One region of the Giesbergeria sinuosa genome, then DNA from elsewhere that is predicted to be linked to it. Evidence: predicted binding sites of a transcription regulator. Region 1 holds the regulator's gene; each other region holds the start of a gene.
What was found. Region 1 encodes sigma-54, which starts transcription at its own class of promoters, with help from an activator protein. Its sites were predicted from a motif close to TGGCANGNAANCTGCTTT; they were not measured.
Positions count from the first base shown of each region.

Region 2: ACFO6X_RS11945 (pilin) is a predicted target of sigma-54. The motif match lies at 3,304-3,321, and genes of this name have one in related genera.
Region 3: ACFO6X_RS14425 (2Fe-2S iron-sulfur cluster binding domain-containing protein) is a predicted target of sigma-54. The motif match lies at 4,266-4,283, and genes of this name have one in related genera.
Region 4: nirB (nitrite reductase large subunit NirB) is a predicted target of sigma-54. The motif match lies at 5,501-5,518, and genes of this name have one in related genera.

Region 1 covers NZ_JBHSHJ010000016.1:35,976-43,332, forward strand. The annotation lists gene argS (arginine--tRNA ligase) at 1-1,300, shown strand, start outside; gene ACFO6X_RS15105 (SPOR domain-containing protein) at 1,322-2,041, shown strand; gene ACFO6X_RS15110 (thiol:disulfide interchange protein DsbA/DsbL) at 2,097-2,738, shown strand; gene lptA (lipopolysaccharide transport periplasmic protein LptA) at 2,837-3,475, shown strand; gene lptB (LPS export ABC transporter ATP-binding protein) at 3,472-4,254, shown strand; gene ACFO6X_RS15125 (RNA polymerase factor sigma-54) at 4,259-5,845, shown strand; gene def (peptide deformylase) at 5,860-6,399, opposite strand; gene ACFO6X_RS15135 (methyl-accepting chemotaxis protein) at 6,421-7,357, opposite strand, start outside.
Region 2 covers NZ_JBHSHJ010000010.1:4,769-12,125, reverse strand. The annotation lists gene ACFO6X_RS11955 (glycosyltransferase) at 1-481, shown strand, start outside; gene ACFO6X_RS11950 (FkbM family methyltransferase) at 508-2,706, opposite strand; gene ACFO6X_RS11945 (pilin) at 2,826-3,251, opposite strand; gene ACFO6X_RS11940 (tetratricopeptide repeat protein) at 3,356-5,134, opposite strand; gene ACFO6X_RS11935 (tetratricopeptide repeat protein) at 5,131-7,035, opposite strand; gene ACFO6X_RS11930 (hypothetical protein) at 7,040-7,357, opposite strand, start outside.
Region 3 covers NZ_JBHSHJ010000014.1:82,243-89,599, reverse strand. The annotation lists gene ACFO6X_RS14450 (2Fe-2S iron-sulfur cluster binding domain-containing protein) at 3-356, shown strand; gene ACFO6X_RS14445 (catechol 2,3-dioxygenase) at 426-1,370, shown strand; gene ACFO6X_RS14440 (SphA family protein) at 1,462-2,352, shown strand; gene ACFO6X_RS14435 (HpcH/HpaI aldolase family protein) at 2,444-3,295, shown strand; gene ACFO6X_RS14430 (GntR family transcriptional regulator) at 3,341-4,102, opposite strand; gene ACFO6X_RS14425 (2Fe-2S iron-sulfur cluster binding domain-containing protein) at 4,388-4,732, shown strand; gene ACFO6X_RS14420 (catechol 2,3-dioxygenase) at 4,751-5,677, shown strand; gene ACFO6X_RS14415 (GlcG/HbpS family heme-binding protein) at 5,688-6,128, shown strand; gene ACFO6X_RS14410 (2-hydroxymuconic semialdehyde dehydrogenase) at 6,156-7,357, shown strand, end outside.
Region 4 covers NZ_JBHSHJ010000009.1:46,828-54,184, forward strand. The annotation lists gene ACFO6X_RS11535 (protein kinase domain-containing protein) at 1-1,654, opposite strand, end outside; gene ACFO6X_RS11540 (formate/nitrite transporter family protein) at 1,724-2,536, opposite strand; gene nirD (nitrite reductase small subunit NirD) at 2,577-2,888, opposite strand; gene nirB (nitrite reductase large subunit NirB) at 2,913-5,357, opposite strand; gene cobA (uroporphyrinogen-III C-methyltransferase) at 5,662-6,450, opposite strand; gene ACFO6X_RS11560 (nitrate- and nitrite sensing domain-containing protein) at 6,835-7,357, opposite strand, start outside.

The sequences.
Region 1 (7,357 bases):
GCATGGCCGCCAAGCCGCTTTGGGCGATGCCATTTGCAACCTATACGCCAGCCAAGGTTGGAGCGTACACCGCGAGTTTTATTACAACGATGCGGGCGTGCAAATTGACACCCTGACCAAAAGCACCCAACTGCGGGCCAAGGGTTTTAAACCGGGGGATGACTGCTGGCCCACTGACCCGGATAACCCCGCCGCCAAGAATTTCTACAACGGCGACTACATCGCCGACATTGCCCAGGCTTTCTTGCGCCAAGAAACCGTCAAGGCCGATGACCGTGAGTTCACAGCCAATGGCGATGTGCAAGACTACGACAACATCCGCCAATTTGCCGTAGCCTACCTGCGCAACGAGCAAGACAAAGACTTGCAAGCCTTTCAGCTGCGCTTTGACGAGTATTACCTCGAATCGAGCCTCTACACCAACGGCCATGTCGAGGCCACGGTGCAGCGCCTGATTGCCAATGGCAAAACCTATGAGCAAGAGGGTGCGCTGTGGCTTAAATCGACCGATTACGGCGACGACAAAGACCGCGTCATGCGCAAGCAAGACGGCAACTACACCTACTTTGTGCCCGATGTGGCCTACCACATCCAAAAATTCAAGCGCGGGTTTGTCAAGGTGGTCAACATCCAAGGCACCGACCACCACGGCACGATTGCCCGTGTGCGGGCCGGTTTACAGGCCGCCGATGTGGGCATTCCACAAGGCTACCCCGACTATGTGCTGCACACCATGGTGCGTGTGGTCAAGGGTGGTGAAGAGGTCAAAATCAGCAAGCGTGCCGGTAGTTATGTGACGCTGCGCGACCTGATTGAATGGACGAGCAAAGACGCAGTGCGCTTCTTTTTGCTGAGCCGCAAGCCCGATACCGAATACACCTTTGATGTGGATTTGGCCGTGGCACAAAACAACGACAACCCGGTCTATTACGTGCAGTATGCCCATGCACGCATTTGCTCGGTGTTGCGGGCATGGCAAGAGCAAGGCGGGGCGGGGGTGGCTGCCCTGCGCAACGTCGATTTGTCGGCGTTGCAAGGCCCACAAGCCCAAGCCTTGATGCTGCTGTTGGCCAAATACCCCGAAATGCTCACGGCAGCGGCGGCAGACAACGCGCCACACGACGTCACCTTCTATCTGCGTGAGCTGGCCGCCAGCTACCACAGCTACTATGACGCCGAGCGCATTTTGGTGGAAGACGAAGCCGTGAAGCTGGCCCGGTTGGCGCTGGTGGCGGCCACCGCCCAAGTGCTGGCCAATGGCTTGGCGGTATTAGGTGTTTCGGCCCCTGATCGTATGTAAATTCGGCACAAAAGCATGGCCATGAAACAACAGCAACAAGGCGGCACCATTCTGGGCTTTATTTTGGGCCTGGTGGTGGGTCTGGGGGCCGCTTTTGCGGTGGCCGTCTATGTCACCAAAGTGCCGGTGCCTTTTTTGAACAAAGGCGCGGTTCGGGGCACTGAACAAGACGCCGCCGAAAATGAGAAAAATAAAGACTGGGATCCAAACGCCCCACTTTACGGCAAGAATCCGGCCCGTCCAGCCGTGGTGGAGTCTGCGCCTGTGGTGGCACCGCCATCGGCCGCCGAGCCTGTGGCCAAACCCAGTGCGACCGAGTCTAAGCCCACCCCTGAGGGGGCAGCCGATTCCAAGACGGCCCCCAAGCCCGAGACTAAAGCCGACAGTAAGGCCGAGGCTAAGCCCGATGCCAAGGCCAACACCAGTGCCAGTGCCGACCCGTTGGGCGACTTGGCCAAGAGCAGAGCCAACGCCACGGCCAACGCCACCAGCACGGCAGATGACGCTTTTACCTACTTCCTCCAGACAGGGGCATTTGGCAGCCAAACTGATGCAGAAGCACAGCGCGCCAAGCTGGCCATGATGGGCTGGGAGGCTCGCGTCAGTGAGCGTGAACAGAATGGCCGCACGGTGTTTCGCGTACGGGTGGGCCCATTTGGCAAACGTGGTGATGCAGAGCAGCTCAAAGAAAAATTGGATGGTGCTGGCGTGGATTCGGCCTTGGTGCGTGTGCAACGCTGAACTTTTGTAGGCAGATACTGCTCAGACCCTCCACCGCAATAAGGAGTACCTTTTGATGAAACGCCGTGATTTTTCCCTGACTGCTGCCCTGGCGCTGGCTGCACCTTTGCTGCCGCTGTCGGCCCAAGCGCAGGGGGCTGCGCCCAAAGAAGGCAAGGATTACAACAAACTGGCCAAACCAGTGGCTTCTGATGTACCTGCAGGCAAGGTGGAGGTGTTGGAGTTCTTCTGGTACAGCTGCGGTCATTGCCACACCTTTGAACCCATGTTTCATAACTGGATCAAGGCAGCGCCAGCCAATTTGGTGGTGCGCCGCGTGCCGGTGGCCTTCAATGCCAGCTTTGTGCCAGCGCAAAAGTTGTATTACACCTTGGAAGGCCTGGGCAAAGTCGAGGCTCTGCATGCCCGTGCGTTTCGCGCCATTCATGTGGAAAAGCAGAAGCTGGCCAAGGACGACGACATCATGGCCTGGGCTGCCAAGCAGCCCGAATTGGACATGGCCAAATTCAAAGAGATGTACCAGTCCTTCAGCGTGGCTAACCAAGTGCGCCGCGCCACGCAATTGCAAGAAGCCTATGGGGTTGAAGGCACGCCATCTATGGGGGTGGCAGGCCGCTACTACACCGATGGCACGATGGCCGGTGGCTTGCAAGCCATGTTGCAGGTGGTCAACCACCTGACAACGGTCAAGGGTTGAGCCATCCCCCTTTCGTCTGCAACCACGGCCCGCTTTGGCGGGCTTTTTTGTGGCTGGCAGGCATCGCTACAATCGCCGCAAGATTCGTGCCTTTTTTGATGAACCGCCTCTTCACGCTCCCCCTGCTCGCCTGTTTGGCTGCTGCCCCGTTCACGCTGGCGCACGCTGAAAAGGCCGACCGCCATCAGCCCATGAACATTGAGGCCGATGCCCTGCGCCATGACGAATTGCAGCAAACCAGCGTGTTTACGGGCCGTGTGGTTCTGACCAAAGGTACCATCGTGCTGCGGGGTGAGCGTCTGGAAGTGCGCCAAGATGCCGATGGTTATCAGTCTGGTACCGTCACGGCGGCAGCAGGCCAACGGGCGTTCTTCCGACAAAAGCGTGATACCGCACCCGGCGCCCCTGAAGAATTTGTCGAGGGCGAAGGCGAACGCATTGAATACAACGGCCACAACGACACCGTGCGCCTATTGCGCCGTGCCGAGTTGCGCCGTTACCAAGGGGCCAAGTTACAAGATGAACTCACGGGGGCGGTGATCGTTTACAACAACCTGACGGATGTGTTCAGTGTGGATGGTCAGCAGCGCAGCCCTGAGGGGGCGTCAGCAACGTCGGGCGGACGTGTGCGTGCCATACTGGCTCCAAAGGCGACTACAGCTCCGGCCTCTCCTGTGGCACCTGCTTCTGCTCTGCCTTTGCGCCCCAGTTCTGCACTGGGTACTGACAAGCCATGAGTGCCGCACCCGCGCATGCCACCACCGAGGCAGCTACGGATAGCCGATTGGAGGTGCTGCATTTAGCCAAGTCTTATGGCAGCCGCCAGGTGGTCAAGGACGTATCGCTGGTTGTGCAAAAAGGCGAGGTAGTCGGTCTGCTGGGCCCCAATGGTGCAGGCAAGACCACTTCGTTTTATATGATCGTTGGTTTGTTGCCCAGCGATGGGGGTGATATTCGCATTGATGGGCAGTCGGTGGTGCGTATGCCTATCCATAAGCGTTCACGTCTGGGGTTGTCTTACCTACCGCAGGAAGCGTCTATCTTTCGCAAACTCACGGTACAAGAAAACGTGCGTGCCGTACTGGAGTTGCAACAAAATGCCGCGGGTCAGTCTTTGAGCAAGGCCGAAGTTGAGCAGCGTTTGCAGTCTTTGTTGGAAGAGCTGCGTGTCGACCATCTGCGAGACTCTCCTGCGCTTGCATTGTCTGGCGGCGAGCGGCGCCGGGTCGAGATTGCCCGTGCCTTGGCCACGCAGCCGCGTTTTATCCTGTTGGATGAGCCTTTTGCAGGCATCGACCCGATTGCCGTGATTGAAATTCAGCGCATCATCGGTTTTTTGAAAGCGCGCGGCATTGGCGTGCTCATTACCGACCACAACGTGCGCGAAACGCTGGGCATTTGTGACCACGCCTGCATCATCAGTGATGGTCGGGTGTTGGCACAGGGGACGCCTTCCGAGATTGTCAACAACGCCGAGGTGCGTCGGGTGTACCTGGGCGAACATTTCCGTATGTGAGCCGATGAAACCTGGCCTGTCTCTGCGTGTATCGCAGCACCTGACCCTGACGCCGCAGTTGCAGCAGTCTATTCGGCTGTTGCGGCTCTCGACGTTGGAGTTGGGCCAGGAAGTCGAGCAGATGCTGGCGGACAACCCCTTTTTGGAGCGCAACCCCGACGAAGCCTCGCGCGAGGAGTTTGGTTTGGCGCAGGCCGACACGCCCCCGCCAGAGGAGCCATATGCCGACTGGGCAGCCCCTGTGAGCAGCACCAGCAGTGCAGACAGCAGTCAGGCCACATTGACAGAGGCAGAGCAGGGCAACAGTGACAGCAGCAGCACCGAAGTGCTGGACTGGGAGGGCGATGGCAGTGTGGACATGGCCCCGGACGATAGTGAATGGGGTGGCGATGCCCCGGCCTGCAGCCGTGGCACTGACGAAGAAATGGATGTCAGTGCCACAGATTTGGCACATGGTCATGAATCACTGGCGGCATTCTTGCACCGACAAACGGTGGGTTTGCGCTTGTCTCCAGAGGATAAAGCCGCACTGTATTTTCTGATCGAATCACTCAACGAAGACGGTTATCTGGAGGATTCGCTGGAATCTTTGGCTCAAGGGTTGGCGGGTGAAGAGCACAGCGATGACATAGAGGAGCTGCTGCACCATTTCACGGTGGCCTTGCACTTGCTGCAAACGCTGGAGCCAACTGGTGTGGGGGCTCGCCACTTGGCTGAATGCTTGACACTGCAACTGGCAGCATTGGCCGCACATCCTGCGCCTGCCATCCCGCCTGAGACCATTGCATTGGCGCTGCGCATTTGCCAGCAGCCGCTGGAAGGGCTGGCCCGCCGCGATGTGCGCCGCTTGGCCCAAACCTGTGGGGCCACCGAGGAGCAAACCCGTGCAGCAATGGCCTTGATTGCCCGGCTGGAGCCGCGTCCGGGGCGGCCCTTTATCTCGGTAGAGCGCAACGCCATCATCCCAGACGTGCTGGTGCGCCGCATGGGGCATGGTCAGGCGGGGCACCAGTTCAGTGTGCAACTCAACCCCGAAGTGATGCCACGCCTGCGCATCCACGACATTTATGCGGGTGCCTTGCGTGGCCGTCGCCAAGACGAAGGCCATCAGGCTTTGCAACAGCGTTTACAAGAGGCCCGCTGGTTTATCAAAAACATTCAGCAGCGGTTTGACACTATCTTGCGGGTGTCACAAGCCATTGTGGAGCGCCAAAAGAATTTCTTTGTGCATGGCGAGTTGGCCATGCGTCCGCTGGTGCTGCGCGACATTGCCGACGAGCTGGGCCTGCACGAGTCCACAATCTCGCGGGTGATCACAGCCAAATACATGGCTACCCCCCAGGGTACTTACGAGCTGAAATACTTTTTTGGCTCGGGCTTGGGCACTGACAGTGGTGGCAATGCCTCCAGCACGGCTGTGCGCGCGTTGATCAAGCAGTTTATTGCTGCCGAGAACCCCGCCAAGCCCTTGTCGGACAACCAATTGGCTGAAATGCTCAAAGAGCAGGGCATTGAGTGTGCCCGTCGCACGGTGGCTAAATACCGTGAAGGATTAAAAATCCCCACGGCCACGCTGCGCAAAACGCTGTAGCGAGGCGGTGGGGGTTAATCGTTGGCGTCGGCCTGCAGTTCGGGAAACAGCACTTCGGTAAAGCCGAGCTGGCGCAAATCAGACATCCGTTGCGGATACAGGGTGCCTATCAGGTGGTCACACTCATGTTGCACCACTCTGGCGTGAAAGCCTTCGGCGATGCGCTCTATGGGCTGGCCCAGCACGTCCATGCCGGTGTAACGGATGCGGCTCCAGCGGGGCACCCGGCCCCGCAGCCCTGGCACCGACAGGCAGCCCTCCCAGTCCTCGGCTTGGGCGGCATCCAGCGGGGTAATCACGGGGTTGATCAACACAGTGGGGGGCACCAAGGGGCGATCTGGGTAACGCGGATTGGGCAAGTGCGAGCCAAAGACCACCACCTGCAAATGGACGCCAATTTGTGGCGCTGCCAACCCGGCACCATTGGCCGCCTGCATGGTGTCGTGCAAGTCCGTTACCAACTGGTGCAGCACTGGGGTGTTGAAGGCCGTAACAGGCTGGGCCGTGCGCCACAGGCGCGGGTCGCCCATTTTCAAGATGGTGTGGATGGTCATGGTCGATGCCGGTATGGGCTGTTAGCGTAGCAAGGCTGCAGGGCGTGCAGCCCGTGCTGCGGGTGTTGTGGCGTGCTGGTGATCGAGCTTGAACTCTGCCACCACATCGGCCAATTGTGTGGCTTGCTGTTGCAGGGCGTGGGCTGCCGCTGTGGCTTGTTCTACCAAGGCCGCATTTTGTTGTGTGCCTTGGTCCATCTGGTTGATAGAGGTACCAATGGCAGCAATGCCGCTGCTTTGTTCTTGGCTGGCGTGGCTGATTTCGGCGACGAGGGTGGTCATGCGGCGCACGCTGTCTACCACTTGTTCAATGGTGGTGCCTGCATCACGCACCAACTGACTGCCCGCATTGACTTGGGTAACGGAGTCATCAATCAGTGCCTTGATTTCTTTGGCCGCTGTGGCGCTGCGTTGGGCCAAAGTGCGCACTTCAGAAGCCACTACGGCAAAGCCCCGGCCTTGCTCGCCAGCCCGGGCTGCTTCCACGGCGGCATTCAATGCCAAGATGTTGGTTTGGAAAGCGATGGCATCGATTACGCCAATGATGTCCACAATCTTGCGGGCAGAGTTTTCTATGCCCCCCATCGTTTGCACCACCTGCCCCACCACTGTGCCGCCACGGGTGGCTACCTGCGAGGTTTCGGTGGCCAGCAGATTGGCCTGGCGGGCATTCTCGGCGTTTTGCAGTACGGTGGCGGTGAGCTCCTCCATGGCCGCAGCGGTCTGCCCCAGTGAGGAGGCTTGCTGTTCGGTGCGGGAGGACAGGTCTTGGTTGCCGCTGGCAATTTCTCGGGTGGCTTGGCGCACCGACTCGGAGGATTGGCGGATGCGCACCAAGACCCCAGCAATTTTGCCGACAAAGTCGTTGAAGGCTTGGGCAATGTGCGTCAGTTCGTCGTTGCCTTGGGTGTCGAGGCGGCGTGTTAGATCACCTTCTCCTGAGGCGATATCGGCCAGT
Region 2 (7,357 bases), on a different contig from region 1:
CCTGAGTGGGTATGAGGGCTGGTCACTTTTTATGGACTGTGACATGCTGGTGCAAGATGATATTGCCAAGTTGTGGGCGTTGCGCGATGATAAATATGCAGTGATGTGTGTGCAGCACAACCATCAGCCCAAAGAAACCATCAAATTCTTGGGTGCCCCTCAAACACCTTATGCAAAAAAGAATTGGAGTAGCGTCATGCTCTTCAATAATGCAAAGTGTCGGGCCTTAACCCCTGAGTATGTGAATAATGCCAGTGGACTGGAGTTGCACCAATTTAAGTGGCTGGATGATGATGCCATGATTGGATCGCTACCGCCAGAATGGAACCATCTTGTAGATTATGATGCCCCTAATTCGCAGGCGTCCAATGTTCACTTTACATTAGGCGGCCCGTATTTTAATGAGTATATAGGCTGCGAGTATTCTGATCAATGGCTGAATGAAAAAGAGATGATGCTCAGAGTGGATCAGAGAGAATAAAAAAAGCCCATTTGGGCTTTTTTTATTTAGTGGGTCGTTTTGTTAAGAATTCTAATGTTGTTGATCAACAATTTCCTATTAACGCCCTCTCGTAGTACAGGCTCAACCCCATGAAATGTTTTTTCCGTTTTTGGAAACATAAGCAATCGGTTGGGTAAAAACTCCACAGTATCCACTAAATCGAATTGATCATGCGGATAATGTGGGCCTCCCCAGCAAGTGAATCCTTCTTTTTTCGGTAGATAAATAGAAGTTCCTAAGTCGCGATCTTTATCATTCTCTGGCATATAGAATAAGAAAGTGACTAATCGATGAGGGGCATCTGTATGTGGCCCAATAGCATAATTTGTTTGATCATTGACCAAGAGCGCATCGCCACGAACGTTGATTTTTCCTTCAGCATTAATGATGTTTGAAATTCTGGATTCAAGAGTTTGGCGGAACTTGAATATAACAGCACTCAAAAATGCTTCTGAGTATAGCCAGCTTGCAAATTCTGACCAGAACTCAATTTGCTTAGGAGACATTCTGGAAAAATCTTCTGGATTAAATAAAACAGTCAATCTTTCTTTGTAAGATCCCTTTTGTACTCTTCCAGATTCACTTAAAGGCCGTACGGCATCCAAGCCTGGGAAATTTGCCAAAATTTGCTGATAGTAATCAGGTGGGAATATGTTATCCACTACCAAATATGGAAATGGATCATCGGCTATAGCTGTTGACAGTATTTTGTCAATGGCATAATTCATCACTGCCCGTGCTTGCATGCTGGTAGGAATTCCCAGAGCACGTTCTGTGGTGAGATTGCTAATTTCTTTTTTGTTTTTCCAAAAGATAAATTCTGCAACCCCTTCAAATGCCCCTGATTTTCTTTGCGCATGCATTACTTGGTCATTGTCATAGAAGAATCCAAGTTTTTCTAGCATTTCTGCCGCAGCTTTATGCTCTGGTAATTTTGTGTTTAATTCAATGATGACGCTTTTGACTTTAGGATCTTTTAAGGTTTTCTGAGCGCCTTCAATGACTTTGTGCTCAAAACCATCAACATCGATTTTGACAAAATCTGGAATAGGCAGAGTTCCAGTAGCAACTAACTCGTCAATCGTGGTGGAAAAAGCACCTTGAACAAAAGCATGGCCACGAGGTTTCAGATCAAATCCAACATCTGCACCAAAACTATGGCACGATCCTCCTGTGTCAAATCCTGAGAGAAATAGTTTATCTGCACCAGTTTTATTTGATATTGCCAAGGGAAAGGCTAATAATTTCTCACTCAATTTATTTATTGAAATGTTTTGATTCAAAGCAGCGTAGTTTTGGCTTTCAGGCTCAAAGGCATAGACTTTTGCTTGAGAAACTACTGCTGCAAAAATGCTATACATACCAACATTCGCCCCTATGTCCAGAAAAACTGAATCTTTAGGGATCGATTCTAACCAACGAACAGTGTGAGGCTCTTTTTCATAAAAGCTATTAACGCGCCAAGCCGTCATTTGATTGGGCGTAGTAAACAGGATTTTATTGTCGCCGTGTTTTACTACTCCAACTGGAATCTTTCGTGATGATTCGGATGGGGTTGTGTTACTTTCTTCTTCTTTCTTTGAGAAAGGCTTAAAATCTTCTGGGATAATTATTGATTCTTGAAAATTCAATCCTCTTAATATCAAGGCAAACTCAAATCCGGGCTGCTCTTTGATGCCAATAATATCAAACCTCTTTTCAAAGCGATCTTGCCACCAAGAAAAAGGTTGAACAGTCAAATGTGCGTTTCGGCCATCAGCCAGTTTCTTCACTGCTGGCCGTGTTGCCACAGTGATCAAAGCAATTTTTTTTGTGAGACGACTTAGATCATCTAGAACATGATCAATAAATTCTGGCTCTACATGCTCCAGTACATCTGTACAGACCAGTAAGTCACTCGGCATTGGAGGTTTATCTAATCCCGGAATGGCTGGATCAAACCCCAATATTTTTATATCAGGTAAAGACTGGGCTAATGTTTGTTTGCCACAACCGTAATCAAGAACAGAGCTTGATTTGGATTGCTGTAGCAAATATTGAACTGTAGTGGCCCATTGTCTTCCACTGGTTCCATAATCTGATCTTTCTAAATGTAACTGCGCATTCAGTTGAGCGTATTCATGAGAAATTGTCTTTGACTTTTCATTCTGAGTATTTTTGTTTTCTGATGATTGAAATACGGAGGCCAAGACGTTGCGCAGCATAATATTTAAATGGAAATAATATTTATTAATGTGTAGAAATAAAAAAGCCCACTCGGTAGAAATCGAGTAGGCTTTTATTATTTGACATCCCTGATATAAGGGAGCAGATTAGTTCAATATCAGTCTTGACGGCAAGAAGAAGGTTCCAGCTTTGCGGGGGTAACGCCACAAGACCAAACCACAGTCTTACCAGTAGAGTTCCAGGAAGGAGTCAAAGTAACAACCACTGCGGTACCGGCACCGGCAAATTCGGAATCCCGACCGTTAATAGTGATAACACCGTTAGCGTCAGAAACATCTGCGGCACTAACCTTGCCTGCAACGCCAGGAGATTCGACACCAGTGGCCGAAATACCGTTGGAATTTTGCGATGCTTCGGTAATTGCTGTGCGAGCAGAAGATGCAGCCAACAACAACTCAGACGCCTTGGCGCGCAAAGTGTAATCTTGGTAAGCGGGCAAAGCTACAGCAGCCAGAATACCAATGATCGCCACCACAATCATCAGTTCAATCAGGGTAAAACCCTGTTGCAAAGTACGTTTCATGTTACGACTCCTAATTCATAAAATGCAACCCACCACAGGCTGCCAATCCTATTAAGCAAAATCTGGGCCACCCCAATTTGCTGAGGTTAAGCAGATTTTCTCTGTCATTTTTGTCTTTTTTGGAGTGCAAATGACAAATTTTGGCAAGCATCTTTCCAGTTTCCTGCATCGGTTTGACGGAACAGGTGTGCTGATGGATACCAAGGCATACTGTTACCAGATGCTTGATAGCGCCATCCAGGCACATGTGGCACCAGCACCCAGACTTCTTTTCCCAAGGCTCCACTTAGGTGGACAATGGAAGTGCAAACTGTGATGACCAAGTCAAGCGCCATCACTAATGCAGCAGTTTCATCATAGTCTGGTATAACTTCAGGAAAATCATGCACTCTGCCTGGTGCTAGGCTGGAGAATTCTGCCAAATCTTCTTGATAGTTGCCATACTGCAAATTAATGAATTGGCAGTTGGGTGTATTAAGAATACTCTTCCAATCTTGTGCTGTTGTACTGCGTACGCGACCTCGCGTTAAAGGTACTCCACCACGCCAAGATATTCCTATTTTTACTCCTGGGCCACAATCATTTAACCGATTGGCCCAATAAGCTATTCGATCGGGATCTGCTTTTAAATAGCCATGATGATCTGGAAATTTATTTCTATTTTGACGAAATAAAGCGGGTAAATCACCTGAGGCAATTTGAAAGTCTGGTTGTGGATAATCTTTTAACCAACGTGTGCTTCGCTCGCGCTCTGAGGCAACTACAGAAATTCCTGAAAATGACCGAATAAATAACTTTTCTAGACGAGGCTCGCATTCTAATATAAGATGCCCTACACGTTTCTTTGCTTCTAAAACACAAGAAGAAAACATAATCTCGTCTCCCAAGCCTTGATCTGCCAAGACAAGAAGGGTTTTATTCAATGCCTCTTCTCCATGCCATATTGCAAATGGCATCGCTCGCCATGATGATGCTTTGGTCAGAAAACGTGATCCATAAAATTCCCATCCTCTCTCCCAATTGCCCATTGCTAGTTCGCATTGTGAAAGATACCAAGATACATTAGAATCTTTGGGGTATTGAGTGTGAAGCTTTCTATATAAAATTAAGGCTTCGTTCCATCTGGCACTATATTGGTAACACATTGCTAAATGTAGCTCTAGTGTTAATGGGATTGGGATGGAATTTTTCTCGCAAATCTCTCGGGCTTTAATGTAGGCTATTAGAGCAGATGCATCATTGTCTTGTACCAGCTCAACATGACCTAAAGCGGTCCAGGCGGTGACGTTTTCTGGGTCTTTGGATAAAACCTTTTTGTACGCATCCACTGCATCTGGCCAAGATCTTAGGGCATGCAGTGTTTGGGCAATTTGTAGGTTAATTAGATTTTCATGCTTTTCATCAGAAAATGATAAAGCAGTTTTGTAGGCATCAAGTGCTTGATTGTATTTTTCTTGTCTTGCAAGAATATCTCCATATCGGAGCCAAGCTTTAAGATGATTTTCATCTAAAGCCAATGCTGTATTGATGGAGTCTAGAGCGCCTTGAATATCTTTCATTGCCAACAGTGTTTCTCCTTGTTGGTAATGAACTTCTGCTGGATTTTCGTGATCTAATAAAGATCGTTCTGCCCATTGAATTGAATCAGAAAATTTTCCTTGTAATCTGTATAGTTTTGCCATCTGTAGCATGGCTACGGAGTTGGCAGTGTCTTCTTGTAAGAGTTCGTTGAGTGATTTTTCGGCTGCTTCAATGTCACCCTTCTCTAGAAGATCATCTATTTTAGATAGTGCAATATTTTCTCGGTTGTTTTCTGTGGGGTTGGTTGTTGTAGTAAGTGATGGGGTGTTATTGCGCCGCTGGCGCAACCAGCGGAAAATCATTTATTTTTTCCTTCAGTGATTGTGGTTGAATTGTTAGTTGTTTTCCATGTTTGCAAATCAGTACTAAGCTGTTTTATGGGTGCTTCCCAGTTGCTGTGAGGTGCTTGGCGGATCAGGTTTAGTGATGGATACCACCAAGATTTTTTACTATTGATTCCATATCGCCAATTGGGGTTGCTTGGAACCAAAACCCAGCCATCTTTACCCAAGCCACCTGTTAAATGTGCTTGAGTATTGCATACTGTAACTACTGCATCCAGTGCTTGCGTTATTGCAGCAGCAGCGTCCATGTCTACCAATGATTCAGGCCAGTGCCATACCTGCAAATTTAATGCTTCAGCCGCTTCATTTAAGGTTGATTCCACTTCCCCATATTGAAGACATATTGGCTGAATACCAATGCTTTGCAACTCTCGGAGTAAAGCAATTGGATTAATACTGCGTTGTACAGTACCTGAGCGCAGCATTCCTCCCCGCCAACTCACACCCACATAGGGGCCAGGGCCGCGTGCTAACAATTTATTGCGCCAATACTCCACTTGTGTAGAATCGGCTTTAAGGTAGGGAAGATACTGTATAGATTGATGAGAATAGCTGCGATAAAGACGTGGCAAACTTCCGATAGGTATTTCGTACTGACAGTCAATGTCATTCAGCCAATCAATGCTTTGATCGCTGCGTTCACGACCTATTACCTTTAATGCAGGAAACGAACGTTGTAATAAACCTTGAAGGCGTGGTTCTGTCTCAAGAACTACATGTGTATTCCAGCCAGAAGTTTGAGCCAACAAATCTGGTATGCAACTGGCAAATATAATAATGTCACCTAACCCCTGTTCAGAATGAACTAATAAACCTTGATGGGGAATAGGGGTTCCTTCCCATGATTCTAGCGGCCATTGGCGAACAGGTGACTCATCTACCAATCGACGGGCTTCATAATGCTCAAATCCTACATCAAAACGACCTAGCAACATCTCTAATTGACCTAGGCCACCCTTTGCCTGTGCATTGTCAGGTTCTAAAGTTAATGCATGTTGATAGGCAGATTCTGCCTCAGGGTAACGAGCCTGTGCTGAGCGTAATTTTCCTAAAGAAATATATCCGCCAGTATCATGAGGATCTCGTTCGAAGGCTGTGGTTAATGCAGAATCGGCTTGCTCCCATTCGCCTGCATCTGTGAGAATGTCAGCTAAAATTACCCAAGTCCGCGCACTTTCACCCTTGAATTTAATGGCTTGTTGAGCAGAAATCAGTGCATCGCTCAAGTTTTCAACATCGCATTGTGCCAAAGCTAGATTGCTCCAAGCCAAACCAAATTCAGGTCGAATATCTAATGCTCTCTGAAAACTACGTATGCCTTGCTGAGGTCGGCCCATTTTTAATTGGGCTAAACCGAGATTGTGCCATGCATGGTAATGATTAACATTGCGATCGATGGCTTTTTCAAAGTTCTTTGCTGCCTCACCAAAGTTCTTTTTCTCTAATGCAACCAAACCCCAATGCACCAAAATATCGGGGTTTTGAGGGTCGGCTTTGTGGGCGGCTTCTAGGTGCAACCAAGCCTGATCTAATTTACCCTGATGGAGCAATACCAACCCCACCCCCTCATGGGCTGCGGCATGGGTAGGGTCTATCCGCAATGCTCGGCGATATGCGCTTTCTGCTGCCTCCAGTTGTCGCTGTTGTTGCAGTGCGTCTCCTAGGAAAATCCAACCCAAGAGATGATCGGGTTGTTGCTGTAGCCAGGTCTCTAGGGCTTGCAAAACTTGTCCACGCGCCACAGGGTTGGCCGCCCCGCTATAGTCCTTTTTCCACTGGTCTAGCGGATCTTGTGCAGAAGTGGCTTCATGGCGTGTACGCAGGCTGCGGGTGATTTCCCGAAAAATCCGTCCCAACATGATTTCAGGGCTTTTGTTGGCGAGTGACGTACACAATCAGGGCTTCCGTTAGAACTTCGATAAATTTCTCTGGGTAGCCACGGTCTTTTAAAGACCAACGGAAACTATTTGCCAATTTGGCCTTGCCAAACCAGCCCAGTTGTAGCTCTGTAGCCTTCACCACAGCCTTGTTGATCACTTGTTCCAGAATGTTAGTGACTGCTTGGGGGGAGAGCCTGCGCCCTTCGCCACTGGCCATAGAGGGGGGATACCGGCGCAACAGTTCTTGCACCAAGGCATCAACTACGTTTTGGATGGAGGGGCCGGTGGATTTTCCAAACAG
Region 3 (7,357 bases), on a different contig from region 1:
CCATGACTGCGCCAGCTTCCCCCTTGCGTATCACGGTCGCGCAAACCGAAGACAGCTTTGACTGTTTTCCACACGAGAACCTGCTCACGGGCATGTTGCGCCTAGGGCGCAAGGGTATTCCGGTGGGTTGTGTCAATGGCGGCTGTGGTGTCTGCAAAGTCCGCATTCTGGAGGGGGCGGTGCGGCCACTGGGGCCGATCAGCCGCGCCCATGTCAGCCAAGCCGAAGAGGCCCAAGGCTACACCTTGGCCTGCCGTGTGGCCCCCCTAGAGCCGGTGCGCCTAGAAGTGACACCGCTACTGCGCAAGCCCTTTTTGCGCCGCGCACTGGGTGCGCCTGCGGCAGCAGCAGCCTGAGTGCCACCGTCTTGATTTCCCCACGATAGATAAGCAACGATTTCATCACTAACCACAAGGAGACATGCAATGGGTGTTCTACGAATTGGGCATATCAGTATTCGCGTCATGGACGTGGATGCCGCCGTCAAGCATTACGAAGAAGTGTTGGGCCTGAAAACCATGATGAAGGACAACGCGGGCAACGTCTATTTGAAGTGCTGGGACGAGTGGGACAAATACTCCCTGATCCTGACCCCGAGCGACCGCGCCGGTATCAACCATGTGGCCTTCAAAGTGCAAGACGATGCCGATCTGGACGCGTTGAAAACCCGCATTGAGGCTTGGGGCACTAAAACCCAATGGCTGGAAGAAGGTGCGTTGCCTTCTACCGGGCGCATGTTGCAGTTCAACCTGCCCAGCGGCCACGAGATGCGCCTGTATGCCATGAAAGAATACGTCGGCACGGATGTGGGTACGCTCAACCCCGACCCGTGGCCCGATGGCATCCGCGGTGCTGGCGCACACTGGCTAGACCACTGCCTGCTGATGTGTGAGATGAACCCCGAAGCGGGCATCAACAAGGTAGAAGAAAACACCCGTTTCATGAAGGAGTGCTTGGACTTCTTCCTGACCGAGCAAATTCTGGTCGGCCCCGAAGGCAATATGCAGGCAGCCACTTGGATGGCGCGCACCAGCACGCCGCACGACATCGCCTTTGTGGGTGGCCCGGTCAATGGCCTGCACCACATCGCCTTCTTCTTGGATTCTTGGCACGATGTGCTCAAGGCGGCGGATGTGATGGCGAAGAAGAAAGTGAAAATTGACGTGGCCCCAACCCGCCACGGCATTACACGCGGCGAGACCATCTACTTCTTTGACCCCAGCGGCAACCGCAACGAAACCTTTGCCGGTTTGGGCTACTTGGCCCAGCCCGACCGCCCCGTGACAACGTGGAGCGAAGACCGCCTTGGGAGCGGGATTTTTTACCACACGGGCGAGTTGGTGGCTTCGTTCACCGACGTCTACACCTGAGCTCTACCGTTCCCCTGCACTTGCCTTGGTGGGGGACGTTTCCTGCGATGCGGGTCGTCCCCCGCATGACTGCTCCAAAGAAAGACAAAGAATGAAGAAGAATGCAATTGCCAGCGCCGCGCTGGTGCTGTTGGCTGGTTTATCGTCTTTGGCCGCACAGGCTGAAGGCCACTATGTGCCTGGCGTGGAAGGCACCCAAGCAGCCAGCGTGCCGCCCCCCGGTTTTTATTATTTGGGCTATCTGGTCAACTACAACATCAATAGCTTTCGCGCTCCTGGCAGCAGCGACAACCTGCCGGGCCACAACGGTGGCACCGTCACGGCGCTGGCCAACCGCTTTGTCTGGATGACCGGCCATAAAGTGCTGGGGGCCGACTATGGCGTAGAAGCCATCGTGCCACTGATGCGCACCTCCCTGACCATCAACGCCGCTGGCATCTCCGACAGCCGTTCGGGTGTGGGTGATATTTATGTGGGGCCGTTGGTGTTGGGCTGGCATGGTGCGCAATGGGATGCCGTGGCCGCTGCTGGGGTTTGGATGGATTCGGCCAGCACAACCTTCCCAGCCTCTCCGGGCAAAGGCTTCAAGAGCACCATGCTCACAGGTGGCCTGACCTACTATTTTGATGCTGCCAAGACGATTTCTGGTGCTGCACTGATGCGTTTTGAGCGCAATGGCAAGAACGATGCGGGCTTCCGCAACGGCAATCAGGTGACGGTGGAGTGGGCACTGGCCAAGGCTTTTGGCCCCATGCAAGCCGGTCTGGTGGGCTATAGCCAGTGGCAAACCAGCAATGACAGTGGCGTGGGGGCCAGCCTGAATAAGTCTTCGCGCCATGCCTTGGGGGGAGAACTGGTATACCCCGTGGCACCGGGGCTGGCGCTCAAAGGGGCCGTGTACAAAGAGTTGAGTGCTGAAGCAGGCAGCACTCCTTTGCCCAAGGGTTCTTTGGTACGTCTGAGCTTGGTCAAGGCGTTCTGAGGCCCATCGGGCGGCGGAATGTGTTCACAGAGTGCACATTCCGCCACTTGGTGTTGGTGTGTGTGTGTGCTTCGTGGATGATGGGCGTGATATGAGCTTACCCGACCTGACTTCTCCCCTTCCCCGCAATGCTTTCAAGCATGCCATTGCGGCAGGTCAGCAGCAGATTGGTCTTTGGCTGGCTACGGCAGACGGTTATTTGGCTGAAATGCTGGCGGGTACCGGCTTTGATTGGCTGCTGATCGATGGCGAACATGCTCCCAATGACCTGCGGGCCGTGCTGGCGCAGTTGCAGGCTATTGCCAGTGCCGCTAGCACGTTACCGGTGGGGGTGGCTTTGCCACACCCGGTGGTGCGTTTGCCCTCGGGCGATCCGGTATTGGTCAAGCAATTCATGGAGTTGGGTGCGCAAACCTTGCTCGTACCAATGGTCGATACGCCCGAGCAAGCCCTGACGCTGGCCCGTGCTATGCGTTACCCGCCCAGCGGTACAAGGGGCATGGGCAGTGGTTTGGCCCGCTCCTCGCGCTGGAACCGTTACCGCGATTACATCCACGAGGCCAACGACCAAGCCTGCTTGCTGGTGCAGGTAGAAACCGTAGAGGGCTTGGGCCATATCGATGCCATTGCGGCCACGCCGGGTGTGGATGGTGTGTTTATCGGCCCGGTGGATTTGTCTACCTCTATGGGTTATCCCGGCCAAGTAGACCACCCCGAAGTGGTGGCCGCCATTGCACATGGTATTGCCCGTGTTCGGCATGCAGGCAAGGCCGCTGGCATTTTGTCCACCCAAGAAGACCAGGCCCAACATTGGCTCGATGCGGGGGCGCTGTTTGTGGCAGTGGGGGTTGATATCAATTTGTTGGCGCTGGCCGCACAGTCTTTGGCAGCGCGTTTTCGGCAGGGCATGGCGGCACCGCGGCCCTCCAGCGGCGGTTACTGAGCCGCGATGGAGTGGGGTGCTGTTCGGACGCTGCTGCCGTGGTGCTCATTCGGGTGCCATGTGGGCATGGTGGCCCGCATCGGTGCCGCTGGGCAGGGTGATTTGGCCGCTGCGCAGTGCCTGAGCCAACAAGTCGGGCGTGGCTCTGATATGGGCTTCCAGCGCCAAGGCGGCACGGGCTTCGTGCCCGGCCATCGCCGACTCAAAAATAGCCGTGTGCTCGCTGTGCACATCGCGCGCAGCACCGGGCAGGCCCATCGTATAGCGGCGGTAGCGTTCGCTGTGGCGCGACAGCAAGCGCAACACCTTTTGCGTCCACGGCGATTGCTGGCCCGACAGCAGTGCCTCATGAAAACGCATGTTCAGGGCTTCCCACTGGGGCCGGTGTTCACGCCGAATGGGCTGCTCCAGGGCCGACATGGCTTCATAACTGTGGCGCAGCGCCTCGCGCCATGCAGCACCACCGTGGCGAATCGATTGGCGCAGCGCCTCCAGCTCAATGTGCAGGCGCAGCCGGGTAATGTCTTCCAGCTCCTCCAGCGTGATGGGCGTGACGCGAAAGCCTCGCTGGCCCTCGGCCGTGACCAGCGCATCGCTCACCAGTCGGGTAATGGCTTCGCGCAGCGTGCCCGCACCCACGCCGTAATGCAGCTTCAGGTGCTCGACGCGCAATTTGTCGCCGGGCAGGTGCCGCCCTTCAATGATGTCATTGCGCAACTGGGCATAGGCACGCTCGATCAAGGTGCGCGACGCACCGGCATCGCTATCGGTAGCGACAGGGCTATCCATCTCTAAGGATGATTTCATGATAATTCTCGATATTTTTGCTGTGAACATACCCCAAAAGAAAGAAAGTCATACCTTGCAAGATGGTACAGACAAGCAAAGCCTCTCTCATTGATGATTTTTAGGGGTATTTCTGGGTTGGTGCAGGGTCATATTATGAAAAATGGCATGAAATTCTTGCTGTTGCCATACTAGGTGTTTTCCCTTAAATCTCGAGATTTTTTCTCCATCCACGCCAGAATCTGGCATATTTCAGGCCTTACCGCTGCATCTTGCATCAAAACCTGTACCCGAAAGCCTGCGCTCATGGCCAGTTACACCATCACCATCGAAGAAACCGGGCAAAGCTACCGCTGCTCCGACGAGTTGTCGTTGCTGGTCGGCATGGAAGCCTTGGGTAAGAAGGGGATTCCGGTGGGCTGCCGCAATGGGGGCTGTGGGGTCTGCAAGGTGCAAATCGTTCAGGGGCAGTATGTGTCGCGTGTCATGAGCCGTGACCATGTGAGCGCCGAAGACGAAGCGCAGGGCCGGGTGTTGTCGTGCCGGGTGCGCCCGGCCAGTGACATCACCTTGCGCGTGCTTGGAACCATGAAAAAGAACGTCTGCCGTCTGGTTGGGGCCGCAGACGCCTCTGTTGTTCCCTCAACCTGAAAAATCTGGAGAAACCCCATGGCAATCACTGGTGTTTTGCGCCCTGGTCACGCTGTTTTGCGTGTGTTGGACTTGGACGAATCGGTTCACTTTTATACCGAAGTGTTGGGTCTGAAAGAAACGGGCCGCGACAAATCGGGCCGTGTCTATTTCAAGTGCTGGGACGAGCGCGACCACAACAGCTTTGTCATTCGTAAGGCCGACCGTGCCGGTATGGACTGCTTTGGCTTCAAGGTGCAAAACGCCGCCGTGCTCAACACCTTGGAAGGCCGTCTGCGTGAGTATGGTGTCGTGACCGAGCGTGTGCTTGCCGGTGAAATGCTGGAAACGGGCGAGCGCGTGCGCTTCCACCTGCCCACCGGCCACCTGATTGAACTGTATGCCGAGAAAACCTCGGTGGGCAATGGCTTGGGCGATATGAACCCCGAAGCCTGGCTGCCCGACCAAAAAGGTATTTCGCCCATCCGCATGGACCACGCCCTGATTTACGGTGGCGATATCGATGGCAACCGCAAGCTGTTTGAAGAGGTGCTGGACTTCACCTTGGTCGAGCGCGTCAAACTCGAAGACGGCGTGACCGATTTGGCCACTTGGCTGACCTGCTCCAACAAGGCGCACGACATTGCCATGGTGCGCCACTCTGAAGACAACAAACTGCACCATGTTTCCTTCTTGCTGGAAACATGGGAGCAAGTGCTGCGCGCCGCTGACATCATGTCGATGAACCGGGTCTCGATTGACATTGGCCCGACCCGCCACGGCATTACCCGCGGCACCACGATTTACTTCTTTGACCCCTCGGGCAACCGCTTGGAAACCTTCAGCGGTGGCTACCAGTGGTATCCCGACCACACCCCCATCACTTGGACATGGGACCAAGTGGGTCGTGGCATTTTCTACCATGACCGCAAACTGAACGAAGCCTTCTTGAGCGTATTGACCTGAGATGAGCAGCATGGCACCCGAACTTGTTGTCAGCGTGGTGCAGCACAACCTGTCTTGGCAAGCAGCGCACGCTGCTGCCGGGGCAGCCGCCGAGGCGGCTGCCGAAATGGGGGTGCTGGTCAACATCGCGGTAGTCGATTGCAGCGGCTTGCCCGCTGCTTTTGTGCGTCTGCCCGGCGCACCTTTGCACTCCATTGATATTGCCAAAGACAAGGCTTACACCGCCGTGGGTTTTGGTCTGCCCACCAGCCGCTGGCATAAGGCGCTGGAGTCGCACTCCGAGGCGGTGCGCCAAGGCATCCCACTGCGTCCGCGCTTTGTGGGTTTTGGCGGCGGTTTGCCCATTGTCATCAACGGCCACCGGGTCGGTGGCATTGGTGTCTCGGGCGGCAGTGAGGAAGAAGACGAAATGATTGCCCGGGCCGGTTTGCGCGCGCTGGGCTTGGCGTAATTGGCCATCAAGACAAAAGGATTTTCTATGAAACAGGTACTGAACTTCATCAATGGCCAGCACGAGGCCAGCGACAAAACTTTTCCTAAGCACTCGCCGTTGAACAACACGGTGATTGCCGATGTGCATGAAGCCAGCCGCACCCAAGTGGACGCTGCGGTGGCTGCTGCCCGTGCTGCTTTGGATGGCCCTTGGGGCAAGATGAGCGTGGCCGAGCGTGTTGAGCGCCTGTACGCTGTGGCCGATGGCATCAACAAGCGGTTTGACGAGTTTTTGGCCGCTGAGTGCGCCGACACCGGCAAGCCCCGCAGCTTGGCCAGCCATATCGACATCCCCCGTGGTGCGGCCAACTTCAAGGTCTTTGCCGATGTGGTGAAGAATGTGGCCACCGAATTTTTCGAGACCGCCACCCCCGATGGCAAGAGCGCCATCAACTACGGCTACCGCACCCCGGTGGGCGTGGTGGGCGTGATTTGCCCTTGGAACCTGCCGTTGCTGCTCATGACTTGGAAGGTCGGCCCGGCGCTGGCTTGTGGCAACACCGTGGTGGTCAAGCCCTCGGAAGAAACCCCCCAAACCGCCGCCCTGCTGGGCGAGGTGATGAACGAAGCGGGTATTCCTCCCGGTGTCTATAACGTGGTGCATGGCTTTGGCCCCGATTCGGCGGGTGAGTTTGTCACCACCCACCCCGGCGTGGATGCCATCACCTTCACTGGTGAAACCCGCACCGGCGAAATCATCATGAAGGCCGCGGCCAAGGGTTCGCGCCCCGTGAGCTTGGAAATGGGTGGCAAGAACGCCGCCATCATTTTTGAAGATGCCGACTTTGACGCTGCTATCGAAGGCACGCTGCGTTCGGCTTTTGTCAACAGCGGCCAAGTGTGCTTGGGCACCGAGCGTGTCTATGTGCAGCGCCCGATTTTTGACAAATTCGTGGCCGAGCTGAAAAAGCAAGTTGAAGGCTGGAAGATTGGTCTGCCCGAAGAGGCCGATACCAAACTCGGCCCCGTCATCAGCAAAGAACACCAAGCCAAGGTGCTGTCGTACTACAAGCTGGCGGTAGAAGAAGGCGCAACCGTGGTCACTGGCGGTGGCGTGCCCAATATGGGCGCTGGCTTTTCGGATGGCGCTTGGGTGCAACCCACCATCTGGACGGGCCTGCCCGAAACCGCCCGCGTGATCAAAGAAGAAATCTTTGGCCCCTGCTGCCACATTGCCCCCTTCGACAC
Region 4 (7,357 bases), on a different contig from region 1:
GATGGCGCTCAATCAGCGGTGGGCGGTTTTGGTGCAGAAAATTGGGGTTGGGGTGGTGCAGGTCGTATATAAACTCCGACAGCTCGCCATAGCGTTGCCACGGGTCAGGGTGTACGGCCTTGCGCAGGGCATCATCCACCCAAGCCGGAATTTCTCTCTCCTCATGCAGCACCGAGCAGTAGCGCAATTTGCGCTGCGCCGCCCGGGTTCTGGCTTTGGGTACTTCGGCACCATAAGGCAGTTGGCCCGATAGCATCTGGTAGGCAATGACGCCCAAAGCGTAAATGTCGGAGCGCACCGAGCCGTTTTCGCCCAAAAAATACTCTGGTGCCGCATACGATGTGGCCCCTAGCAGCGCAGGTGGCCCCAAAGAAGGCGACAGCTCAGCCACCCCGGCCACTTGGGTGGCCCCAAAATCGATGATCTTGGCCGTGCCCATCGTGTCAATCAGAATGTTGTGCGGTGTCAGGTCTTGGTGCACCATTTCCAGCCGATGAAAGGCCCGTAGACCTTTGGCTATCTGATCCAACAGAGCGCGCACGCGGGCCAAATCGGGGTGGGGGTGGTCGGTCATCCACTGGGCCAGTGTTTGTCCCTCGACATATTCGGTCACCACATAAAGGTAGTGGCGCTCGCGTGGGGGGGGGCAGGATTTGAGCACATGCGGACTGTGGATGCGCCGGGCAATCCATTCCTCCATCAGAAAATGCTCCAAGGCAGTGGGCTGGGTTTGCAAGTCCACGCTGGGGGTTTTGATGACCACCTGCTGGCCCGTCTCGCCATCCACGGCCAGATAGATATGGCTGCGGTGGCTGGCCTTGATCTCGCGGATGATCTGGTAGCCGTCAAACTCCATGCGCGCTTCCAGTAGCGGGGGCATCTGCAATGCCGACAGCTGGTGCTGCATTTCATGGGCCTGTGGCTCGGGGAGCTGGTCGATGCGGACGATCTGCAAGGTCAGGTTATCGCCACTGCCGCGCCGCAACGCTTCTTGCACGATCTGTTGTGCTGCCAGGTTCAGGTCTGCCGCTGTTTGGAGGCCGGCAATAACCAAAGCGGCATCTATAAACTCGTACACGCCATCGCTGGCTAACAAAAACACATCCCCTACGGAGAGGGGGAGGGCGCTATAGTCGATCTCTAAATGGCGGGCGATGCCCAAGGCGCGCGCCAAGTAGCTCTGCTCTGCCGACACCCAGACGCGGTGGTCTTCGGTCAGTAGCTCTAGCCTGCCATCGTGGCATTTGTAGATGCGTGTATCGCCCACATGAAACAGATGGGCCGTGGTGGATTTGAGGATCAGGCCACTGAACGTGCACACATAGCCCCGATCTTTGTCGTAGCGGTGCTGGCTTTGCTGGGTTTGTGCGTGCAACCAAGAATTGGTGGCCGTGAGCACCCGTTCTGCTGATGTCTTGACCGACCAAGCATCCGATGTGCAGTAGTAATCTTCTAAAAAAGCCGTCACTGCCGACTGTGCTGCCATCTGACTGACTTGGCTGCTGCTAATGCCATCGGCCAGGGCTATGGCAATGCCCTTGTTCTGAAGCGGTGAACCTTGAGGAATGCAGAGACCATGAAAATCTTGGTTCTGCTCCTTGCGACCCGCATCCGAGTATTGCCCGGCGGTGATTTTCAATGTTGGCGCAGTCATAGGGACGGGCCCACAAACCCCTAGCGCATGCCAAAAAGCAGGAGCGGGGCTGTGGGCGGCAGTCGATGATTAGCCGAGCGTGCGCTTAGGGGCGGTGCGCACATGGGTGGTGTACAAAGTCAGGCCAGTAAAGGCCAAGCCACCCACCAAATTGCCCAACACCACTGGGATTTCATTCCAGATGAAGTAATCCACGATGGAGAAGTTGCCACCCATCATCAGGCCCGATGGAAAGAGAAACATATTGACCACCGAGTGCTCAAACGTCATGGCAAAAAACAGCATGATCGGCATCCACATGGCAATCACCTTGCCGCTGACGGTGGTGGAGATCATGGCCCCGACCACCCCAGTGGACACCATCCAGTTGCACAACATGCCACGAATGAAAATAGTGATCCAGCCCATCAAACCATATTGGGCATAACCCAAGGTGCGGGCCTCGCCGATGTGGCCGATTTTGGTGCCGATGTCATTGGGGGGGATGGAGAAACCATAGGTAAAAATGAAGGACATCATGAAGGCCACGGTCAGTGCACCCAAAAAGTTGCCCGTAAAAACCAGTCCCCAATTTTTCAGAATGGCCTTGATGGTCACGCCGGGGCGCTTGTCTAGCCAAGCCAGCGGAGTGAGCACAAAAACGCCAGTGAGCAAGTCAAACCCCAGCAAGTAGAGCATGCAAAAGCCGACGGGGAACAAAATGGCACCCACCAGTGGCGAGCCGGAGAGCACCGAGGCGGTCACGGCAAAAACCGCTGCCAACGCCAAAATGGCGCCGGCCATATAAGAGCGAATCAAGACATCGCGGGTTGCCATGTAGATTTTGGATTCACCGGCATCGACCATCTTGGTCACGAATTCGGCAGGAACGAGGTAGGCCATAAACTATCCTTGGTTACAGTACGTGAGATCAAAGAGGCGCTTAAACCGCCAGCAAAACTTGGCCGTGCTCTACCTTGATGGCAAAGGTGGCACAGGAGCCGACATCGGGCGCCAAGGCTTGGCCGGTCTCCAGATTGAAGTGCCAGCCATGCAGGGGGCAGGTCACTTTGCGGCCATGCACGATGCCTTGCGACAGAGGGCCGTTTTTGTGTGCGCATTGGTCGTGCAAGGCAAACACCTCGTCTTCTGCGTTGCGGAATATGGCAATGTCCCCGCCGCTGGGGCGTTGCACGATGCGTGAGCCCAGCGGCGGAATATCTTCCAGCAGGCAAATCGGTTTCCAGTGGTGCATTTTTTGTTCCTCGTTGGCAAGGGGTCAGGCTTGGAGTTGGATGGGGATGAACTGTTGGATAGGGCGGGGTGCGCGTGAGCTTTCCCAGGGGTCTTGTGCGTTCTTGAGTGCATCGCGCAAACGTGCGTAGTAGGCGCGGCGGCCTTCGGGGTCTTGCACGATCTTGTTTTGGATGTAGGGCATCCCCACGCGCTCCAAGTAGTGGCAGGTGCGCTCCAGATACCAACCCTCCTCCCGGTAGAGTTGCAAAAAGGCTCCCGAATACTCCATGACCTCTTGGTCGGAGCGCACCTTGCACAGAAACTGGGCGACTTCTGTTTTGATGCCACCGTTGCCACCGATGTAGAGTTCATAGCCCGAGTCCACACCAATCACGCCCACATCCTTGATGCCAGCTTCGGCACAGTTGCGTGGGCAACCCGATACGGCCAGCTTCACCTTGTGTGGTGCATACATGTCGAACAGCATCTTCTCCAGTTGGATGCCCATATCCATCGCCAACTGGGTGCCAAAACGGCAATGCTCGGCACCCACACAGGTTTTGACGGTACGGATGGATTTGCCATAGGCATGGCCTGAGACCATGCCTGCGGCATTGAGGTCGGCCCAGATAGCGGGGAGGTCTTCTTTGCGAATACCCAGCAGGTCGATGCGTTGGCCGCCGGTCACCTTCACCGTGGGCACCCGGTATTTTTCAGCCGCATCGGCAATGGCGCGCAGTTCGGCGGGGTTGGTCAGTCCTCCCCACATCCGTGGCACCACCGAGTAAGTGCCATCTTTTTGGATATTGGCGTGTGCCCGCTCGTTAATAAAGCGCGATTGCGGATCGTCTTGGGCCTCGTGCGGAAAACTCGAGAGCAGGTAGTAGTTGATGGCTGGGCGGCACTTGTCACAGCCGTTGGGTGTCTTCCAGGACAGTGCGTCAAACACCGCCTCTTTGCGGGTCAGGTGGTGTGCCAAGATGGCTTGGCGCACGCTTTGGTGCGAGTGTTCTGTGCAGGCGCAAAGGGGTTTGTGTCTCTGGGCCGTGGGTGTGTAGTTGTCCCCCAGAGTGGCCGCCAGAATCTGCTCCACCAAGCCCGAGCAGGAACCACACGAGGAGGCCGCCTTGGTGTGTTTTTTCACCTCGTCCAGGCTGGCTAGACCTTGCTCTTGGATGGCCTGTACGATGGTGCCTTTACAAACACCATTGCAGCCGCAAACTTCGGCAGAATCTGCCAAGGTAGCGGCAGAATTTTGGCCCGGCTGCTGGGCTTGGGCACCCGACGATGGGCCCCAAATCAGGCGGTCACGCAGCTCTTGGATGTTGCGCTCTTCCTTCAGCAGTTGGAAGTACCACGGGCCATCGCCCACGTCCCCATACAGCACGCTGCCAACCAAGCGCCCCTCCTGAAGCACCAGTTTTTTGTAGCGGCCACCGTGTGGGTCATTGAGCACGATTTCTTCTGTGCCTTCTCCCCCCATGAACTGACCTGCCGAAAACAGATCAATGCCCGTGACCTTGAGTTTGGTGGAAGTGACCGATCCGGTGTAGCTGCTGGTGCGCTGGCCTGCCAAGTGGTTAGCAGCCACTTTGGCCTGCTCAAACAATGGTGCTACCAGACCGTAGGCAATGCCACGGTGGTTGACGCATTCCCCTACTGCATAGATATGCGGGTCATCGGTTTGCATCGCGTCGTTGACGACCACCCCCCGCTGACAATGCAGCCCTGCTGCTTGTGCCAATGTGGTTTCAGGACGAATGCCCGTGGCCATCACCACCAACTCGGCCGGAATTTGCAGCCCACCCTGCAACTGCACAGCCGCCACCCGACCACTTTTGCCCGCTATCAGCGCCTCGGTTTGTGTTTGCAACAAAAACTTCAGCCCCTTGCTTTCCAGTGATGTTTGCAGCATCTGACCCGCAGCAGCATCGAGTTGGCGTTCCAGCAGCCACGGCCCCAGATGCACCACCGTCACGTCCATGCCGCGCAGCTTCAGGCCGTTGGCTGCCTCCAGCCCCAACAGGCCGCCACCAATCACCACAGCGTGTTGATATTGCTGGGCAGCCGCCAGCATGGCCTGGGTATCGGCAATGTCCCGATAGCCCAGAATGCCTGGCAGGTGGCTGCCCGGAATGGGCAGTATGAAAGGGGTGGAGCCGGTAGCGAGCAGCAGGTAGTCATAGTCTGCCCCCGTGCCATCGTCTGCTACCACCCGGCGGTTGGCGCGGTCAATTTGCGTGACGGTCTTGCCTGTGTGCAGCGTAATGCCGTGCTTTTCATACCAGTCCCGATCGTTCAGGATGATCTCTGACAAGGCTATCTCCCCGGCCAGCACAGGCGAGAGCAGGATACGGTTGTAGTTGCCGTAAGGCTCTGCGCCAAATACCGTGATGTCATAAAGATCGGGGGCGAGTTTGAGCAACTCTTCCAGTGTGCGCACCCCGGCCATGCCGTTGCCAACGAGCACGAGTTTCTGTTTTTTCATGGCAGCTCCAATCAAAGAAGCAATAAAAAAAGGCGTCGCGTCAAAGGCTGGGGAAGTACCCCAACCAGTGACGGACGCCGTTGTCCGCTAGCTCCACTTCAAGCACGGTACCGGAGCTTCGTTGCTCCGGCATTCACTGCACCGATGCAAGATCGGTGCCAGTGATGGAAATCGATTGAATAGATTGTTTTTATTGACTTTTTTGCACTCTGTGCAAGAGGGGGCAGGGGGAGGGCTGGCGATGCGCTTCACCAGTTCGGGGCTGCACAAGGTACCGCTGCACCAAAATATCAAGCCTCTGTGCTTATCTTTGGGCATAGAGCTGATGTCCGGCCGATGCGTTCTCATGCCATTGGGCCATACCTTGCAGCACATCCCCCACCACCAAAATGGAGGGGCTGCCCAAACCCTGCATTTGCAGAGTTTGGGCCAGATTGCCAAGCAGACAGCGGGTTTGGCGCTGTTGTGGCAGGCTGGCGTGCTCCACAATCGCTGCCGGGGTGTGGGCGGGTAAGCCTTGCAGCAAACCTTGCTCGATGGTGGTGATATGGGTTACCCCCATATAAATCACCAACGTGAGTTGGGCTTCATGGGCACAGGCAGCCAATGCTGCCCAGTGGGTGTTTGCCGCACCAGGCTTGGCATGGCCTGTGACAAACACCACACCGTGCGCCCGATCGCGGTGGGTCAGCGGTGTCTCTAGGCTGCTGGCTGCTGCCAGGGCTGCCGTGATGCCATTCACAATCCGCACCGTGATGCCTGCAGCCCGCAGGTATTCCACTTCTTCCCCGCCCCGACCAAAGATAAAAGGATCACCCCCTTTGAGGCGAACCACGGTTTCTCCTTGTCGGGCGGCCATGATCATCAATCGCTCGATAAAACTCTGTGGCGTAGAGATGCAGCCGCCCCGTTTGCCCACATGAACAATACGGGCTTGTGGCGATGCGTAGCCCAACACCGCATCGTTGACCAAGTCATCCACCATCAGCAACGTGGCACTGGCAATGGCCTTGATGGCCTTGAGCGTGAGCAACTCTGGATCGCCCGGCCCCGCACCCACCAGTGTGACGGTGCCGGGTGCCTCCAGAGGCATCAAACCAGCGCCGCAGGTGCGGTGCAGAGGGGCCAGCATCGAACCCCATCCCTCTGGGGTGATGGAGGTTTTGGCGGTTTTTGTGGATGGGGGGGTGGTCATGGGTGGTGGCTCCTGATGCCAAAATGAAAACGGCGTTCATCCCGACCCGCAGCCTTGGGTGGCCGAGCCAAAATGAACGCCGTTGTTCAAAAATCAAAAAATAGATGCAGAGCAGTCTGCAATAGGCCCAGCCGTCATTGGCCTGCCCTCAGGGCTGGTAAAGCATCAAGCGTGCCACGCTTGCCACAGAGCCATCCACACACCCACATGGCATCTGCTTTGCGCAAAGTCGGTGCGTTGCTTGCACAAGGCTGGTGCTGTCTGCACCGTGCAGATGGGCGTTCAGCTGCGCACCGGGAGCAACTCCACCATCGACAGTGCCGCTCGGGCTACATCAATGATTCGACGGTTTTTGCCCATAGCCGTTTGCCGCAACAGGCGGTAGGCCTCCTCTTCACTCAGCCCTTGGTGGGCCATCAGCAGGCCTTTGGCCCGTTCGATCACCTTGCGCTCTTCCAGCGCACCGCGCACCACGGCCAGTTCTTCGCTGACGGCCTGCAGTTTTTGCGATTGAATTTGCAGACTGTCAAAAATGGAACGCATCACCCGTGGCCCCATGCCATCGCCAGTGAGCAGGGTGTCGGGTGCTGCCGCTAGGCAGTCACCAGGCATCAAGACAACCGGTGGAGCTGTGATTTCTGAAAGAGAATCCAGCGCAGCCAGCAGCACCCGGTGGTCTTCCAGCTCGGCTTGGCTGGCGCTGATCCGATGGGCGCAGACCTGCTGCAAACTGGTGGCCAAGTGGGACTCCACCAGATGCACCTGATCCATGCGCAAAGAGCAGCAATCGAACCAGCTTTGGGCC